2 regions of the Priestia flexa genome follow, and region 1 is predicted to be linked to the other one. Evidence: riboswitches for the same ligand, from Rfam matches in the RefSeq annotation. Region 1 holds a riboswitch; the other holds the start of a gene.
What was found. A riboswitch is a leader RNA that binds a small molecule or an ion and turns the genes downstream of it on or off. The one in region 1 is predicted to bind S-adenosylmethionine.
Positions count from the first base shown of each region.

Region 2: it holds a riboswitch for S-adenosylmethionine, as region 1 does, so the genes downstream of both, LZP85_RS12380 (5-methyltetrahydropteroyltriglutamate--homocysteine S-methyltransferase) here and LZP85_RS07700 (Na+/H+ antiporter NhaC family protein) in region 1, are expected to answer to the same signal.

Region 1 is NZ_CP090431.1:1,515,239-1,525,243, reverse strand. Features, by position in the region: gene LZP85_RS07740 (SDR family oxidoreductase) at 1-40, opposite strand, end outside; gene LZP85_RS07735 (ROK family transcriptional regulator) at 269-1,393, shown strand; partial or broken gene LZP85_RS20865 (hypothetical protein) at 1,573-1,827, opposite strand; gene LZP85_RS07730 (DUF2339 domain-containing protein) at 2,052-3,704, opposite strand; gene splB (spore photoproduct lyase) at 3,824-4,852, opposite strand; gene LZP85_RS07720 (transcriptional regulator SplA domain-containing protein) at 4,969-5,211, opposite strand; gene LZP85_RS07715 (LacI family DNA-binding transcriptional regulator) at 5,282-6,241, opposite strand; gene LZP85_RS07710 (hypothetical protein) at 6,320-6,463, shown strand; gene LZP85_RS07705 (avidin-fold protein) at 6,484-6,831, opposite strand; gene LZP85_RS07700 (Na+/H+ antiporter NhaC family protein) at 6,929-8,239, opposite strand; SAM riboswitch class I at 8,318-8,421, opposite strand; gene LZP85_RS07695 (ABC transporter permease) at 8,535-9,296, opposite strand; gene LZP85_RS07690 (ABC transporter ATP-binding protein) at 9,289-10,005, opposite strand, start outside.
Region 2 is NZ_CP090431.1:2,396,988-2,406,992, reverse strand. Features, by position in the region: gene LZP85_RS12425 (GerAB/ArcD/ProY family transporter) at 1-45, opposite strand, end outside; gene LZP85_RS12420 (spore germination protein) at 55-1,476, opposite strand; gene LZP85_RS12415 (secondary thiamine-phosphate synthase enzyme YjbQ) at 1,611-2,012, shown strand; gene LZP85_RS20790 (hypothetical protein) at 2,336-2,461, shown strand; partial or broken gene LZP85_RS12410 (IS1182 family transposase) at 2,586-3,958, shown strand; gene LZP85_RS12405 (C40 family peptidase) at 4,092-4,757, opposite strand; gene pfkA (6-phosphofructokinase) at 5,076-6,035, shown strand; gene LZP85_RS12395 (universal stress protein) at 6,350-6,748, shown strand; gene LZP85_RS12390 (NAD-dependent protein deacylase) at 6,761-7,492, shown strand; gene LZP85_RS12385 (hypothetical protein) at 7,522-7,764, opposite strand; SAM riboswitch class I at 8,004-8,104, shown strand; gene LZP85_RS12380 (5-methyltetrahydropteroyltriglutamate--homocysteine S-methyltransferase) at 8,185-9,312, shown strand.

The DNA of each region.
Region 1 (10,005 bases):
TTTTCTTTTCATCTAATCTCATTTTTTCAATGATCCCCATATTTAATTCCCCCACTTTTAATAAAGTAGTTTTATAAAATATATTTATAAAACTACTTTATATAATATATCCTTTTTATGTATGAGTCAATATAAAGAAATAGAAAAAGGTAAATTTACCCTTCACTTACTTTGCGAAAGTTGTTATTGCATCAGCTTCTGTGATATATTTTAATTGAAGTTAAAAGAAGAAATTTTATAAATTTTTTTTATATAATGAGGTTCTTTCATGGATAATAACATTACATTTAAAGATATAAAGAAAAGTAATTACTCGGCGATCTACCACCTTATTTATCAAAACGAGAGACTCTCCAAACAAGAAATTGCGAACCAACTTCATCTGAGTTTACCAACTGTAACCCAGAATTTAGTTCGTTTGGAAAAGGAAAAATTAATTGAAAAGAGTGGACAGTTTGAATCCTCTGTTGGTAGACGTGCAGTTGCTTATGCAATATGCCCACAGGCTCGTATTAGTATTGGTGTTGAAATTCTCAAAAAGACAGTTTGCATTTTAGCAATTGATTTGCTTGGTATTACATTTAAAAAAACGAAACTATCAATCAAATATTCAAATACAGACCGTTATTTCAAAGAAGTTAGCGATGCTGTAGATGATTTTATCTCGTCTCTTAATGTGGAAAAAGAGCAAGTTCTTGGTATTGGTTTTGCAGTACAAGCTTTAACATCAACTGATGGTAAGAGTATTACATATGGAAAAATATTAAACTGTACAGGTTTAGATATTCAGGTATTTTCACAGCATCTAGATTATCCTTGTGTGTTTTTCCATGATGCAAAGTGTGCAGCTACTACAGAACTGTGGATTAGAAATGATATTGGAGACATTATCTATTTGTCAATAGGTACCCATCTTGGGGGGGCTCTTATTATAAATAATCAAATTTATATGGGAAGAGAAGGGCATAGCGGTACGGTAGAACATATGACAATCGACCCTCATGGAGACCCATGTTACTGTGGAAAAAAAGGGTGTATGGAAACATTTTGTTCTGTTAGTGCCCTGTTAGAAGAAGATGAATCACTAGAATTCTTCTTTAAAGAATTACGATCTGGGAACACTTCCTATCAAGAGAGGTGGACTTCATTTTTAGATGGTTTAGCATTTTCAATCAATAATATTCATCTTGTTATTAACAGAGAGTTTATTCTAGGTGGACATATATCTCCTTACTTAAAAGAAAAAGACATTGAATTTCTTCACAAAAAAATTTATGATAAAACCCCATTTCCAAGTAATGAGGCCTTTATTCATATTAGCCGTTCACCTGAAAATGGAGTTCCTATAGGTGCTGCTATACCATTCGTTCAATCTTTTTTAAATACAATTTAATTATATAGATAAATTAAACAAGTGAGCATTACTATAGCTGAAAGTGAAATCTTTATATAATGTACTACTATCCACTTTAGATTAACTCTATTAACAAGTTTATAAAACGATGAAAAGGTTATCGAACAATAAACCTAACTAGTGAGGAGCTTAATGCCAAACCATATGCTCCAAAAGACTTAACAAGGATAAAGTTGAATCCCACATTTAATAAAACAGAAAGTAGCAAAGGTAGAGGTTAAGGCTGCGTCAGAATCGCTAAAATTTGTATAGATGACTTTTACAAGCTCAGAAATTAAATAACATATACCTACTATTGCTGGAGCTAACAGAAGAAACATATATACTAGCCCTTTCTCCATGCTTTTCTTGAATAATGCAATATCCTTGTCATGAAAGGCTTTCACAATACTAGGATAGATCATGGTTGCTACCGTTACACCAAAAGGAGCATCTCATATCTTAACGAGATATGAGATGCTCCTTTTATAAGTCATTGTTCTATCTTTTCTTTTCGTCCAACAATCCAAGCTAACGATAAAATTGAAAACGTTACCATAATTGCAGTTAACATACCTACACGCACCTCTTTTTTCCTTATAATTACAGTATGACATAAAATTAAAATAGAATCTAAGGGTATATATCAAATATAAAGTTAAGTCATTTTTTTATGCAAAATTCTTGATACGATAAGACCAATTCCGCCTAACGCAATGAATAAAACAGCTCGGATGGCTAAAGGAATGAACGGTAAATCATAAAGAACAAGCTTAATTAAAGTAAGAAACAATAAGCTAATTCCAATATAAGTACCCGCTTTGAATGATTTTACTATACCAATAGATAAACCAATGATAGCTAGTAAAATCCACGAAAATGTCAGAGCTAATGTTTGAGTATTGGTCGATAACGCTTCTGTGAAAAGTTGAACTTCCTGCGTGACAAAACTTAAGGTTAAAATGGTAAATAAAATACTGGTACTTGCTACAAACAAGGTCGATTTTTTCATTGAATTATTTTGAATAAACACTAAAAAAAGCATTGTGCCTAAAAAACCAAGCCAATTTAATGTCGGTTGTGAAAATACCGCCTCAATTGGTATCGCCATAACAGCAACTGCGCTGATTGTGTAAATTGCATATCCCACAAATTTCTGAATTGGATTGTTATATTTATGTGCTAAATAACAAGTAACAGCTCCTTGAATAATATAAAGCAACAGTGCATCTTCTTTATTAAGAAGCTGATTAATCAAAAACGCAATGCCAATGACTAAATAGCTCATAAAAAAGTCAAATTTCACCTTTTCTTTTTTATATACCTTAATACATAGGGCATATACTACAATAAGTACAGCAATTATAATGGTAACAGTTGTTTTTTCCATCGTACTACTTATCCAGCCATAAACGATAAATAAGCTTGCCAAAGTAGTTGAGGCATAAATAAACTCATTCCCCTTGCGAACGGCTGACAGTAAAAGTAAACAGACATGTTGAATAAGAAGAGCTGCTCCTAGAAGGGATGTAAACTCTACAAACCAACCATATACTAACAACACTACATTCAAGAGTATTGCCGCTAACCCATATAACACATGATAATTCAATCTCCACGCAATGAACGCAAAAGCGAGGTATAAGAGCGTTTCGTAGCTAATAAACACAAGTTGATTGGGTGAGTTACTTTCTATTAAGAACGGTACAAGCACCCCGCCAATTATGCTAATGATCCCAAGCGCTTGTGAACGATAATAAACAGTCATGCCAAGCCCTGCTACAACCCACAGCGCGTTTAACATAAATGCAAACGAAGGCCCAATCATTCCATATAAACTATGCGCTGCAAACGTTGTTAGCATTAGGATTGGAACGGACCCACCAAGGAGCACTTGCCCTAATACAGAGCGTTTTTTTACAATTTGCAAATGGCCAACACCTACAAATGCGGCGCTTACAATATATCCTAGCGTAACCTTGACACCTTCACTCATTACCCCGTAGTCAGAAGCAGCTTTAAATCCCCAAAGAACACCAATTATAAAAACAAAAATAAAAATGCGGGGCAACCATATTTGAAAAAGCTGTTCTTCCCAATTCGTTGATTTTTTCACTTGTTGTTCATAAACTTCAGTTGGCTTCATCGGCTGATGAGAAACCGCTTCTTCATGATTTGAAGGTTTCTTTGCCTGCACTGTAAATTCTGTTTTGCTCCCATATTGATTAGTAAGTAGTTGCTTTAACTCCTTTACTTCCTCCTCTAATACCGTAATCTTTTTTTCTAGGTTCTCTATTCTTTTATGATCCATAACATCTCTCCCTATAGCTTTATCAATTACCAAATTATATCATTTTAGTGTTTTTTAGGATATCTCTTTTTTCAATTTAACAATAAAAAGTGCAGGCTAAAAATGCCTGCACTTTCTGCTCATGTAAAGTATTCAATTTTTGCATTTGGAAAGAATTGACCAATATAGTATTCAAGCGTTTCACGAAGCTCATGCTCTTCGTCCTTTGTATACACATACTTTCCAATCCCATAGCGTCCCCACTTATAGCGACGCTCTTCTTCATTCATTTGTAGCTTAGACTTTGGATAGTTCTTTTCAATGACACGTTTGGCTGGTTTTGTAAATCGATGCTGAATCATTTCAAATGTAATATCATCACGCGATTCCTGTGGAATGGAAGCATCCAGCTTTTCAAATAGCTCGCGATACCCATCTCTCCATCCCTCATGGATATAGATAGGTGCTACGATAAACCCCAGAGGATACCCCGCTTTTGCCACTTTGTTCGCTGCTTCAATTCGGTAATCTAACGGTGACGTTCCAGGTTCAAAATATTTAATAACATAATCAGCATTCACGCTGAAACGAAAGCGCGTTTTACCGTTATGTTTAGCATCAAGAAGGTGATCTACATGATGAAACTTTGTCACAAAGCGAAGTTGTCCTAAATCGCTTTCTCCAAAATATTCAATGGCATGCTTGAGCGTATGAGTTAAGTGATCAATACCTACAATGTCAGACGTACACGCAGCCTCAAAACGCGTAATTTGTGGTGCTCGTTCTTTCATGTATTGCTCAGCTCTATCTAGAATTTCTTCTACATTTACATACGTTCTGATGTACGGCTTACTTCCCATCGTCGTTTGTAAATAACAATAGTGACAGTGTCCCATACACCCTGTTGCAAAAGGAATTGCGTATTCTGCCGAAGGCTTGGACGTATCAAAATTTAGCGTTTTACGCACACCCACAACAAGCGTTGATTTTGCATTGCGATACTTTTGCAGGTGATTGTCTCCAGGAATATTTCGAACCTGGTTATGAGACGTTGTTTCGCGAATTTCAATGCCCATTTTTTCAAATTTATCTTTTAGCTCTACGCCTAGCGGATATTCTAAAGCACGTGGCTCAATATATACTAATTGCGGTACAAACGGTTTTATCACATTCATCACTTCCCTTTACTTTTCACTTCATAACATTTAGTGTTCGAAAAAAGGAATGGCATATGCCTGTTAAATGTAGGCTAAAAAAAAGACGCTGTTTAAACAGCGCCTTTTTTTTAGCCTTCGTACGGTTCGTAATCAAATAGTTCGTTATATGCTCGTTCTGCTTCTTCATAGCTTGTGTATATCGCATCATCATCTGATAATAAGTGATACGACTCATGTAAAAGCAGCGCAACGTCGCTGTTATTTTCAGGATGCTGAACTACTTCTCCCTGCGTAATATTGGCTACGTTTGCCGTATGAGGGTTTCGATAGATCACAAAAACTTGGTCCCCAACATGATATTCTTTTTTCATTATGTCACCTTCTCTATTTCAGCTTTATTTCTATAGTGTCCGCACATAGTGATTTTATAATGGTGCTTTTTTACACTGTCTGACGTTCAATAAGCTGAAAAGGAAGTTCAATGTATTGAAGACTTTTATCAAGCACAAGTTTAAATAAATGCTCCCCCATTTCAAAAAGTGGTAGCTGAATAGTAGTAATGTCTAAATAAGCTGTTAACGGATGATTATCAAACCCAATAATCGCAATGTCTTTGGGCACTGATAAACCTTCTTTCTTACAGCGAGTTATAACTCCTACTGCAAGCTGATCATTGGTAACAAGCAATCCTGTTGGCCGGTCGTCCATTGCAAGCAAACGATCTACAATCATATCTCCATCTGTTATGTATAAGCAATCTGTGAATACCCACTCTTCTCGTATCGGTTCTTGCAACCTCTTCATAAAATCACCGTAAGCATTAGCTCGCTGTTCACTGTTTGTACCACTCATCCTGCCTACGCAGTAACCAATTTTCTGATGTCCGTGCTCATGCAGGTAAGATAGGGCTTTTTCAAAAGCTGCGTAATGATTAACGTACACGGACGACACCTTTTTAGCTGTTCCGTCTTCGCATACAACAACAGGGCCATACGATTGATACTCGTTAAGAACACTCCAATCATTTGCTCTAGAGCAAATGATGACACCATCTACCTGCTTGGTTTTCAACATATGAAGTGCTTCAATTTCCTTCTTTACATCGTAAGCTGTTTGGCACAATACAAGCTGACAGTGAGCGCTAAGTGCTTGCTTTGAAATCCCTTCAAGTATGACGCTAAAGTATGGGTGATTAATAAATGGAAGAACAACTGCAATCCGATTAGTCTTTCCTTTTGATAAAGTAACCGCATTGCTATTTTGCTCATAGTTGAGCTCATCCACGACTGCTTGTACACGCTCTCGCTTCTCTTCGCTTACATAAGGGTGATTGTTCAAAACTCGCGATACGGTAGAAACGGATACCCCAGCTTTCTTTGCAATATCTCGAATATTTACCATTTTTCTCTCCTTTTGCTCTTGTTCTGAAACGCGTTTCATCATTTATGCTGTTTTTATTATAACGAAAGGTGGTCATAAATGATGCTTGGATTGGTTATTTTATTTGTTTTATGCGGAGTTGAACTTTTACTAGCTATGGTAGCTTTAAAGCAAAAACCAGATTTATGGAAGGAGGTTGAATTCGAAGATTTTTATGATTTTTACGATTCAAAAAAGCGATAGAAACCTATCGCTTTTTCTAATTATTTATGTACAACCTCTTCAGTGATTGATCGACCTTTTGTCTGATCTATATCTAACCATTGCCACTCTTCATGTAGGCGAATCCTTCCGTCTGGCAAAACCTCCGGTGTAGAAAAGCATGTGCCTCCGCGAATTTCATAAGCTATGTTAACATGCTGATAGCGGAATGTAAGACAGCTCTTTTCGTCTATAGTCCCAACTAACGTCCCGTATAAAATGTCTCCACCTTCATACGTTGCGTGAATAATTCTGCCTTCTTGCTCATAGCGAAAGGTCGTATGAGAAGATACTTCACCGTTATCCGTATTCTGTACAGATCGAAACACTCGATTCCTAAAACAAATCATCCTTTCACCTCTTTTTCAATATTCTAACATTTTAACTCTAAAAAAAGATGACATCAACCCTTCTTTCCGGTTGATGTCATCTAATGAAATGATGAAATTAAGCTATTTGTTTTTTAGCAGGTTGTTTATGAGTAAGCTTTGGATAATTAAAGACAATCGCTAAAATTCCAAATATCGCTGTTAAGATTGGATAAAATGCGAATGGCATTAGTTCAACTGAGGATACTTTTGCAAATTCTGATGCAATTAGCATTTGCGCTCCATATGGAACAAGTCCCTGCACGCTACATGAAAATAAGTCAAGTATACTTGCTGACTTACGGTTATCGATTTCGTATTCATCTGCAATCTCTTTTGCTAAAGACCCGACCGTAATAATTGAAATTGTGTTATTAGCTGTCGAAAGATTTGTCGCGCTTACTAATCCAGCAATACTAAACTCTGCGCCTTTTCTTGTTTTAATATTACGTGTTAATAGCCCAAGCAAGAAATGGATCCCTCCATTATACTTAATAAGTTCAACGACTCCACCAATTAAGATGCTGAGAATAATGAGTTCAGCCATACCGCCAATTCCTGTTGTAATAGCTTTTGCAAAGGTTGCTAGCGTATAGCTTCCGTCTGCCAATCCAATAATTCCAGCTACAACAATACCCCCTGTTAAAATTGCTAACACATTTAATCCAAGCAATGCTGCAACCAGCACTCCTATATAAGGAAGCATTTTTACAAAGCTAAAACTTTCAACATCTACATTAGAATTATTTCCAAGCGTCATTACTAATAAAAGAACCATTGTAATAATTGCTGCTGGTAATACAATTAGAAAATTCACTTTAAATTTATCGTTCATTTTTGTTTTTTGCGTACGAACCGCAGCAATTGTTGTATCAGAAATAATGGATAAATTATCTCCAAACATTGCACCGCCGATAACGGCTGCTACGGCTAGTGCTGCAGAAATATCCGTTTCAGCACTTACTCCAACTGCAATTGGTGCTAGAGCCGCAATGGTACCAGTAGAAGTACCCATCGCAAGTGAGATAAAAGCACCGATAAAGAATAATCCAACAACAAGCAAGCTTTGTGGCAAAACAGATAAAGCAAGGTTAACCGTTGAATCAACCGCTCCCATGCCGCTTGCTACTTCTGAAAAAGCGCCCGCCAGAATAAAGATAAAGACCATAATCATCAAGTCCGGATGACCTGCGCCTTTAGCAAAGCGCTCAACCTTCGCATTTAGCGTTTCTTTCCGGTTCATCGCTAAGGCAACGATAGCCGCTACGATAATTGCTACAAGTACAGGAAGCTTATAAAAATCACCTGTAATAATCCCCGAGCCTACAAACAAAGCTAGAAATACTCCTAGCGGCAGCAGTGCCCAGCCGTTTTCTTTTTGTTTTCCCATGTTTACACCTCTTTGCATAAATAAAAGACCTCTTCATCAAGAAGAGGCCCTCTTATAATTCTTTATAAGAATACGCTCTTCTCATCTTTCAAACAAAATTGTTTGCTGGATTTGGCACCGCACTCTGTGAGTCAGTTGCCGAGACATCATCGGGCCAGTCCCTCCGTCTCTCTTGATAAGAAGTATAATATTTTTTAAATTTATTATTCAAAATTAACTCTTAACTACTTTAATATCTTTTACTTTCCTTGTCAAACACTATTGTAGAAAAACAAAAAGAAAGAAAATTCAAATATCAATTCGCTACGTCTCGCTTTAAGAAAAACAGCCAAGCCGTTCCAACAAAGAAGATTAGATGAGCTATAATAATAAATAGAGAAAACGGTAGGGTCATCCCAGGGAAATACGTTTGATTTCCATCCATATATTGACTAAGGTTGGTGTTAGCAAACAGTAAAATAATTCCCCACTGTACTTGAAACTCAGATAAAATTCCAGCAAGCATTTTTGCTCCTACTCCAACAACAATGCCAAGACCAACTGCTAATGCACTATTTCTGAATACCGACGATAGCATAAACGCAAAAGTAACCATCATAAAGGTTTCAAGATATGAAACACCATATGCAATCCAGATACCTTGTCCTTCTTGACCATTAAAAGCTCCTCCTGAAAAGAAAATAATCCCCCAAATGATTGAAAATAAAAAGAAGGCAGCCAAATAGTACAAGCTAATAAAAACGCTAGTCAGGTATTTGGATAAAAGAATAGTTGAGCGACTCTTAGGACGAATTAATAGAAGTTTAATCGTTCCTTTTTCAAATTCAGATGCAACAATCGATCCAGCAGCGGCTACAGCAAAAAATTGGACAATAATTAAAAAGTTTGAAGTGAAAGCAACAAAGCCTGGCAACGTTTCTGTAATTCCAGCATTCGTTGTAATAGCTCTCATTATAAGAGCCATTCCAAGCGTTAAGACAGCAATTGCCAGAAATACGACTTTCGTGCTTTTTTTCATAAACCACTTCATATGTTCATTTTGTATTAAATTAAGCATTGAAATCTCCTCCCGTAACAGACATAAACGATTGTTCTAGCGATTCATAAATTGGAGTAATTTGGTATACTTCAATGCCTTCTTCCACTAGAAGTTTATTAATAGCAGCAGCCTCTTTCGGTTGAGCTTGTACAGAAAGCTGCTTTTCTTTTATTGCACAAGTGTAGCCTTGATTTGATAGCAGATTTTCCGCTTTTTCTACAGCATCAACTGCAAATACAATCGTTAGGTTCTCTTCTGTATTACGCTTAGCTAATTCTTGAACAGATAGCAGTCTGCCGTCTTGAATAATCCCTACGCGATCACACAAGGCTTCCACTTCTTTCAACAAATGGCTAGCAATAAGAATTGAAATTCCTTCTTCTTTGCACAACCGCTTTAAATATGTTTTAAATTCAATCATTCCTGCTGGATCCAAGCCGTTAGTAGGCTCATCTAGTAGCAGTAGTGACGGTTTATGTAGAATAGCTTGTGCAACTCCGAGGCGCTGACGCATTCCGAGTGAATAAGTCTTTACCGGTTGGTGAATGCTTTTTTCTAACCTTGTTAGCTCGACCACTTCATCGATTCGATTTGCAGACACACCGTGCATTCGTGCAAAATGCTTTAAATTTTGATAACCTGTCAAATATCCATAAAACTCCGGGTTTTCAATGATTGCACCAATTGATTTGACAGCTTCATTAAATTGTTTGCGCTGGTCATGATT
Region 2 (10,005 bases), 880 kb from region 1:
CGCTATTGCATAAAAGTTTGATAGCAGCTGATCTTGTTGCTTCATAAGTCCTCCTTATTTCTTAGTTGCATTTGCTTTTTTAAAAGGTAAACGGACGTAGGAATCTTTCCAGGATTTACTGTTTTTAGCGTAAAATGGTTTGAAATATTCTATTCCAAAGCTTTCAAGCTTTGTTAAATGTGTAACTAGTATAAGTAAAAAAAGAGTGACTCCGTATAACCCTAAAAATGCTGCAATAATCATTGAGCCGAACCTTAAAATTCGGAAAGATAAACCAATACCATATTGAGGAACGGTAAAAGAAGCAATTGCCGTAACAGCTACAATAATAATCATAACGGAGCTTACAATATGAGCTTCTACAGCTGCTTGTCCAATAACAACCCCGCCTACTAATCCAACAGTCTGCCCAACAGGTGTTGGGAGGCGAAGTCCGGCTTCTCTTAACAATTCGATGGTCACTTCCATTACCATCGCTTCAATAAAAGGTGAAAATGGTACGTCTTCTCGCGTGGCTGCAATGGTAATGGCAAGCTCAGTGGGAAGCAGCCCTTGATGAAAAGAAACAAGGCTAATATAAATGGCTGAGAAAAAGAGCGTAATGAAAATTGAAATATAGCGAAGAAGGCGTAAGAGAGAACCTGCCAACCATCTTTCGTAATAGTCATCGGGCGATTTCATAATCATGTCAATTGTTGTTGGTACTAATAGAGCAAAAGGTGAACCGTCTACAAAAATTGCAACTCTGCCTTCATTAATAGCAGCTAAGACGCGGTCAGGTCTTTCTGTATTTTGGACCTGTGGAAAAGGAGAATAAGGAGCTTCTTCGAGAAATTCTTCAATCATTCCAGAATCTTGAACATTATTAAGATTAATGTTTTGAAGTTTTTGGCGAACTTGATTAACGATATGAGGTTGACATTGCTTTTTATGAAAAACAATTGATGTTCGATGAAGCTGTTCTTCTCCAATGAAAACATCCTCGACCGTTAAGTTTGCATCACTTGCTCTTTGCCTTAATATGCCGATATTTTCTTCTAAATTTTCAATTAACGCAACCTTTGGACCACGCACAACTTTTTCGGTCGTTGGTTCACTCCACGTACGCTGTTTAGCTATTGTCATATTTAAAGAAAAAGCCGTTGTACGATTATGAATAAATAATAAAGGTTCTCCTTTAAAAAAAGCAGTGAGAGCTTGCTTGTACGTATAAACTTCACTGCTTTCAACAGTTGAGATAAAGGAATCCCAACGATCTAGCGTGTTGGCTGGTGATGAGGTTTTTGTTTGAATCATTTTTTCTGTTAATTGATTCAGCTTTTCGCTGTCTACAAGCCCTTGTAGATAAAGAATATAAACAAAATCAGTAGATGAAATCCATAGCTTTTTTGAAGCTATGTCACTGCTATCACCTGCTAATTCTAGAAATGTCTTAACAACGTACTCTGTATCTCGTTGAAACGTTGAATTGAGCAAGTCTTCACCACCTTTACATTATTAGTAATATATTGAGTTCAGTAGTAAAAAACAGTACGATAAAAAAGAATATATATTAGTCTTTACGAGTTCAATAGGTGTTATGCTAACTAATCGAAAAAGGACGTGAAAACATGCTACATTCATTTAAACTTCAAACGAGTAATCGCGATGAGATGATTGATTTGACAAGTCAAGTGGAAACAGAAATTAAAAAGCATCAAGTGAAAAGCGGAGTAGTCACCGTATATTGTCCACATACGACCGCTGGTATTACAATTAATGAAAATGCAGATCCAGATGTAAAACGTGACATGATTAGAAGATTTGACGAGGTATATCCTTGGATTGATGAAAAAGATCAGCATTTTGAAGGGAATACAGCTGCCCATCTAAAGGCAAGTACAGTTGGTTCTTCGCAACAACTTATTATTGAGAATAGAAATTTATTATTAGGAACGTGGCAAGGGGTTTATTTTTGTGAATTTGATGGCCCTAGAAACCGTACATGGTATATTAAAATTCAAGCAGATTAAAAGAAGAGGCTGGGATATAAGTAATTCAGCCAATGATAAACCTGAACGATTGAGAGTTCCTCATCTTTAATCGTCCAGGTTTTTTTGTTGATTGTGAAAACAATGTTGGAAACAGGGCGGAAAGCGAGTGGCCGTAGCGCAATGGAACGAACGTGTTCTGACAACGTAAAGAGGTGAGAAAAGGGAGTGTTCCTCTTTTTGAAAATTTGTTTTGTTATGTTCAACCCTCTTCTTTTAGCATGTCTTCTTTTTTTGATTTTTTGTTATAAAACAAAAGATAGATAATATATATGTTATATAACAGAAAAAGGGAGAGATCTTGTGTGGAGCAAATTACAATTAAACAAGAAACAGAACAAGAACAAAATGAAAAGACAAACTTTACGTGGGTAGATGAATATCCAACAGTATTAGATATTATTAATGAATACTATAGTTTTTGCCGTTAAAAAAGCCAACGCAAGTTGGCTTTTTGTTCAGGCTGTTGAGAAACTTTGTTCTCAACAGCTTTTTTATGTCTGTCTTTTTTTATCAGTGGTAACACTGATAAAAAAAGACTGGAGTTGATGAAACATGATGGGTGCACTTAAAAATCATCGAGATGAACAAGTGATGGTTTCTGTAGAAGATTTAGTTCCTGCCAATCACTTTTTGCGTACAATTGAAGCGACAATTGATTTTAGCTTTATTGAAGAAAAGCTTCTTCCTTATTATTGTGAAGACAATGGACGTCCTTCCATTCATCCCATTACGCTATTCAAAATGATGTTTATTGGCTACTTTTATGGCGTTCGTTCCGAACGTCAACTTGCCAAAGAAATTCAAACGAATGTGGCGTATCGATGGTTCTTAGGCTTATCGTTAACGGATGCCGTTCCTCACCATTCGACGATTAGTTTTAATCGCCGAACACGCTTTTTAGATACGACGATTTTTGAAGACATTTTTGATGAAATTGTTCGCCAGGCGATAGAACATCGCATGGTTGGTGGACGTGCTTTAATGACAGACTCGACTCATATCAAAGCGAATGCGAATAAACATAAATATGAAAAACAACCAAAGAAGTCCCGCCGACAAGCGTATATGGAAGAGTTAGAAGCAGCCGTCAACGAAGATCGTCTTGAAAACGGAAAAAAGAACTAAGTCCTCGAAAGGAAGGCGTTGCCTTACAAAAACAAACCCGCATCAGTACAACGGATCCCGATAGTGGTTTTATGATGAGAGATGGAAAGCCAGATGGCTTTCATTATTTAGATCATCGAACGGTGGATGTCAAACATAATATTATTACAGATACCTGTATTACAGCTGGCAATGTGGCTGACTCTGTTCCTTATCTTGACCGCCTTGACATACAAATAAAAAAGTTTCGCTTTTCTGTTGAAGCTGTTGCATTAGATGCCGGGTATTTTACAAGCCATATTTGTAAACGCCTTTCTGAAAAAGGGATTTTTATGGTGATGGGCTATCGGCGTTTTGGATCGTCAAACAAAGACGTGCCAAAACGTCTGTTTCACTACGTACAGGAAAAAGATGTATTCGCTTGTCCAATGGGGTGCATTTTATCGTATGCGACTACCAGTCGCACAGGAGATCGTACATACAAATCAAATCCAAGTGATTGTGCCGTTTGTCCAATGAGAGACGGGTGTTTTTCCGCTTCCCAAAAACAACGCGTGGTGACACGTCACATTTGGGAGAGATTCAAAGAACAAGCGCGTCTAAACAAGCGCACAAAAGCAGGTAAACAACTTTATCGTATGCGTTGCACGACGATTGAGCGTAGCTTTGCCGACGCAAAAGAGCTAAATGGGTATCGATATGCCCGGTATCGAGGGCTGAAGTCTGTCCAGATGCAGGCGTATCTGACGGCAGCTTGTCAAAACATGAAAAAAATCGCCCATTACCTGACCAAAACAGGTCAGGTAATGGGCGATTTTTATGGAAAACGACGATTTGTTTGTGAAATGTTTACTTGTTTCACTATAAAAAATGAAAAGAGCCTCAGATTGACGAGAACCTTACAGGTTTCTCGTCAATCTGTAAAAAAGCCAACGCAAGTTGGCTTTTTGTTATTTAACGAATTCTTTTTGCACCAATATAACGCTTGCTCCAATAGCTATCTTTTAATGAAGCAACTGAAACACCTTTTGAAGATGAGCTATGTAAAAATTGATTGTTTCCCATGTAGATACCGGCATGGGAAGCGCCTTTTTGGTATGTTTGGAAAAATACAATGTCCCCAGGCTGTAAGCTTGTAACTCGTGTCCCTTTTTTATAAATCTCTGCCACAGTTCGAGGTAAAGTAATGCCAGCGCCCTGCTTGAATGTATAACCAATAAAGCCACTGCAATCAAATCCTCTAGGAGTTGTTCCACCCCAGCGATATGGTACCCCTATATACTGCTTTCCTTTATTAATAACTTTTGAAGCATTAAATGTAGAAGTCTGTGAAGAAGTTTTTACTCCAAGCTTTGCATATGTGCTTTTTCCAACAACTCCATCGGCAGACAATCCATTTTTACGCTGAAATGATTTAACTGCATTTGATGTAGCTGGTCCAAAATAAGTTGTTGTATTGCCAGTGAAATAACCTTTTTTCTTTAAAAGCTGCTGTAATTGCTGAACATCCTGATTTCTCATTCCTTGCTTTAATGTTTGATCACCTAGCGCAGCTTGGCTGACTAAAGGGCTAGCAAATAAAAAGCTAGCGAGGGTAAAAACCGCCACAAATTTCTTCATAATGGGCCTCCATCAATTTTTCGTCAATTTTCGTAAAATAATCATAACACCTTTCGACAGATGGAAACGTTACATTTTCATTACAAAATATGAAAAAAATGAAAATTAGAGTGAGCAGAATGATGTGTTTTGATTTTGAAAAATAGAAAAAAATTGAATATTTAGCTGTTAATAACTAAAACATATGAAAATGTAAGGACATTTAAAAATAATAATAGAAATCTGTTGTGAATTACTACACAAATACTTTGTAGTCATGTAGAATGTAAAAATAGAATACAGTGTCAATTGATTTGACTTTTGATGAGGTGAAAAGTAATGAAAAGAATAGGTGTATTAACAAGCGGCGGTGATTCTCCAGGAATGAATCCTGCGGTTCGTGCTGTTGTGCGTAAAGCGATTCATGAAGGAATGGAAGTTTACGGTATTTATCAAGGATATCAAGGGTTAATTGAAGGGAATATTCGAAAGCTTGAAGTTGGTGATGTTGGTGATATCATTCAACGCGGTGGAACAATGTTATATTCTGCAAGATGTCCAGAGTTTAAAACAGAAGAGGGACGCCGTAAAGGTATTGAAAACCTAAAGAAGCATGGTATTGAAGGTTTGGTTGTAATCGGTGGAGATGGATCTTACATGGGAGCTGTTAAGCTAACTGAGCTTGGTTTTCCATGTGTAGGTATTCCAGGAACAATCGATAATGACATTCCAGGAACAGACTTTACTCTAGGTTTCGATACAGCTTTACATACTGTTATCGATGCAATTGATAAAATTCGCGATACGGCTACTTCACATGAACGTTCTTTTATTATTGAAGTAATGGGACGTAATGCTGGAGATATTGCTCTATGGTCAGGGCTAGCTGGAGGAGCTGAAACAATCTTAATTCCTGAAGCGAAAGATGAGTTCCAAGAGATGGTAGATCGTTTAAAGAAAGGCCAAGAGCGTGGTAAGAAACATAGTATTATCGTTGTTGCTGAAGGTGTAGCTACAGGAAACGAAGTAGCAAAACAGCTTGAAGAAGCTGCTGGAATTGAAACTCGCGTTACGGTTCTAGGGCACATTCAGCGTGGTGGATCACCAACAGCACAAGATCGCGTGTTAGGAAGTCGTTTTGGTGGCCGCGCCGTTGAGTTATTAATGGAAGGTAAAGGCGGGCGTGCAATCGGTATCCGTAAAAATGAAATTGTTGATTATAATATTATGGAAATCCTAGGTGAACCTCATCATATTGATGAGCGTATGTATCAACTATCAAAAGAATTATCAATCTAAACGATATAAAGGCGAGACTTCTTATAGAGGAGTTTCGTCTTTTTTTAGTTTCAAACCAGTACCTTCACAATGCTTACACTTTTTTGTGTAGAATATGCCAGGAATAATCATTACTTTCCCAAGCCCTTTGCAAAAGGTACATATCAGCTCAAACCCCATAATGCCATCATTCCTTTTATTTAGTATAGCATTTCTGTTTATTAGTATAACACAAAAGCGTAAATATTTTTAGAAAATTTAATTTTTATATCGCTTTCTTCAATGGAATAAAAAATAGTAGAGCTGTTATAATTGATAGAAAAGGAGTGAAGGACATGTTTAAGCGAATTTTATTAGCTTCAGATGGGTCTGAACACGCTGCTAGAGCAGCTGAAAAAGCGGTTGCTCTAGCAAGATTAACTGATCGAAGCTTTGTTCAAGTGATATATGCAGTAGAAGGAGATAGTAGGTTAAACACGCTTGGAAAAGATGAAGCAAGAGAAAAGCGTATCCAAACAACACAAGAAGTTTTAGAGAAATCTGATATAGAGTATGAAATTACGTTTATTCATGGAGATGCTGCTAAAACAATTATTCAATTTGCTAACAACAATCGCTTTGATGTTGTAGTAGTTGGAAGCCGAGGCTTAAATCCAGTAAAAGAAATGTTTTTGGGGAGCGTGAGCCATAAAATTGCTCAACATGTTAAGATACCCGTATTGATTGTAAAGTAGGAGAGAGCGCCAATGAATATGCAAGTTGAAGAGTTAAAGAAACGAATTGGAGAGGCAAGTCGGATTTGTGTCTTTACGGGAGCGGGAATAAGTACAGAGTCGGGCATACCTGATTTTCGCTCGCAAAACGGATTGTATCGAAAAAACCTAGAATTTTCAGATGTGATTTCCACTTCTTTTTATCAGAACAATCCGGTACTTTTTTGGGAGCTATTTAAAGAGATTTTTCGTGTGAAGCTGCTTGATGAATATGAACCTAACTCAGGTCATTACTTTATAGCAGAATTAGAAGAAGAAAAGACCGTGCATGTGATTACACAAAATATTGACGGCTTGCATCAGAAAGCAGGAAGCACGAATGTATATGAAATTCACGGAACAATTAAGCGAGCACATTGTCAAAAATGTGGAAGTGAGTTTGGGTTAAATTTTCTAACCAAAGTTGAATTACCGAGCTGTACGTCGTGTGAAGAGGCACTAAAGCCCAATGTAGTTTTATTTGGAGATTCAATTCACTGGTTTGAAGAAGCTGTAGAGGCAGCTTTACAAAGTGATTTATTTATTGTCATGGGTTCATCTTTGCAGGTAACACCCATTAATCAAATTCCTTTATTAGTTAGAAAACATGGTCAGGTACCAATGGTCATTATTAATAAAGAGCCAACTTACTATGATTATGTGTTTGATAATCAAATACACCTCCCAATCGGTGAAGTTGTAACGGCTTTAAAGAGTGGGAAGTGAAAAAGCACGCTATGGGCAGCGTGCTTTTTTTAAACTTCAAAATAGATAGCGAAGCAGAACACAGAAATGACCAGAAAAAACGCTGAATGCAACTTGCTTTCTTTAAACGTCAAAACAGCTTCAATAAATAAAAATAAACTTAGCATTAATTGAATGTATGGTAAATAAGCAATATAGTTGGTAGAATCACTGTTCTGAAAAGCGATTATTCCGTATACCACAGCTCCGATTAAAAAGGCATATTTTAATAGTTGTAATCCTTTAACTAACATCTTTGTGAGGTTCCTCCTTATTTAAAACCTAGGTCACATGATTATAACATATATTATATAGATGTAGACAAGTAAAGTGACGCGATATGTTTGACCATGGTCTATCTTTCATGAACTCAAAAGGATATGAACCACTTCTGAATACTGAATAAAAAATGTTTTATTTCTGATTTTTCAAATTCCTTGTTGACAGACTAAGAAAGTAAGTGTAATATTTTCCCTAGTTAATTAATTGAATATTCTTATCTCGAGAGGCGGAGGGACTGGCCCTGTGAAGCCTCGGCAACAGACTGTTAAAGTACTGTGCCAATTCCAGTAGCAATTTGCTTGAAGATAGGAGAAGAACCAATAACGACTATTAACCTCTTCTTATCTTTAAGAAGAGGTTTTTTATTTTGAACAGAAAGAGGGAATAGAACCATGACAAAGACATTAGTGAAAGCTCCATTTAAAGCTGATCATGTAGGGAGCTTTTTAAGAACAACTCCTCTCAAAGAAGCAAGAGAAGCCTATACAAATGGTCAGATTAGTAAAACGACTTTAAAATCTGTAGAGGACCAGGAGATTGAAAAGCTTGTCCAGAAACAAATCGAAGTGGGACTTAAATCTATCACTGACGGAGAATTTAGACGTGCATGGTGGCACTTAGATTTCTTATCAGGTCTAGATGGTGTAGAAGAGTTTGAAACGGAGTATATTAGTCAATTTAAAGGTGCCAAAACAAAAAATAAAGCAATCAAGGTAGTTGGTAAAGTAGATTTCAACCATCATTATATGCTGGAACATTTTACATTTTTAAAAGAAGCTGTTAAACAATATGGTGATGGAAGCCAAGTTGCTAAGTTTGCTATTCCAAGTCCCAACATGTTATTCACTCGAATTCAAGAGGATACTTACTACAATGGGGATAGAGAACAGTTTTATCATGACACGGTAGTTGCTTATCAAAAAGCAATTCAAGCTTTTTATGATGCTGGCTGCCGCTACTTACAGTTAGATGATACTTCATGGATTGATTTTGTTTCTGAAGAACGTATAGATGCAGTTGTTGAGAAGCTGGGTATGGATGTAAAAGATATTATTGATACGAGAGTCAACTGCTTAAACGATGCGATTTCTAAAAAGCCGGAGGATATGGTCATTACGATGCACATTTGTCGTGGAAACTTTAGATCTACGTATATTACCAGTGGTGGCTACGATACTATTTCAGATGCAATTTTTGCTAACTTGCATGTAGATGGGCTTTTCCTTGAATATGATGATAATCGTTCAGGAGATTTTGAGCCATTAAAAAGTTTTACACGTAACAACCAAACAGTTGTATTAGGACTAGTAACATCTAAATTTCCTACATTAGAAGATGCAGAGGTTATTAAACAAAGAGTTAAAGAAGCGAGTGCATCTATTCCTCTAGAAAACTTGTCACTGAGTCCACAATGCGGGTTTGCAAGTACGGAAGAAGGAAACGAACTAACAGAAGAAGAGCAATGGAATAAAATTAGTCACGTCATTAAAATTGCTCAAGATATTTGGGGCGCTAACTGAAGAATAAGAGTTGTTTCTTAATTTTACATAAGAATCCAATTAGATCTTTCTTTTCGTTGTAGTAAAATTGGAAAAAGCTGCGTCTATAAATGATGCAGCTTTTTTGTGTATTGATAGCGTAACTGCAAATTATCTACAGGTAACATAATATTTATTGGGTAAGATAGCGAACTGTCACGCTAAGGAAACGAAAGATTCTTGATAGATGTATTTACCTTGCAGAATGCTTAAGTTTCAGAGTTGACTTGCAATTGCCTTAAAGGTTTTTTATACACACCAAATGTCGAATAGTTTATTTCTTCATATAATAAAAATAATCAGTGATAAGTAGTTTAAGGAACTCATACTGTAATAATAAGTGAAAATTCTGTCATTATTGAAATGTAAAAGCTGAATATGTGAAAGGAATGTTCTTATTGGGAATCAGGAGTAGACTAGGGTTGTTTTTGTTAGGCATTTGTTTAAACGCAATTGCATTCGTTAGTCTTATCATGGAATTGAGTTTAGTTCCCATTCACGCAAGAAACGCAGGTGATTACCTAACAGTATTTTTAAGTGAGATGCCTATTTTTCTCTTTTTGATAGGCGTGATATGTGTTATTGTAAGCTTTTATATGCCTGTGAAAAGTAAAAAATAGAAGTGTCTTTTATAAAAGGTGTAAAGTATTTATACTTAAGATTCGTGTTAGAACA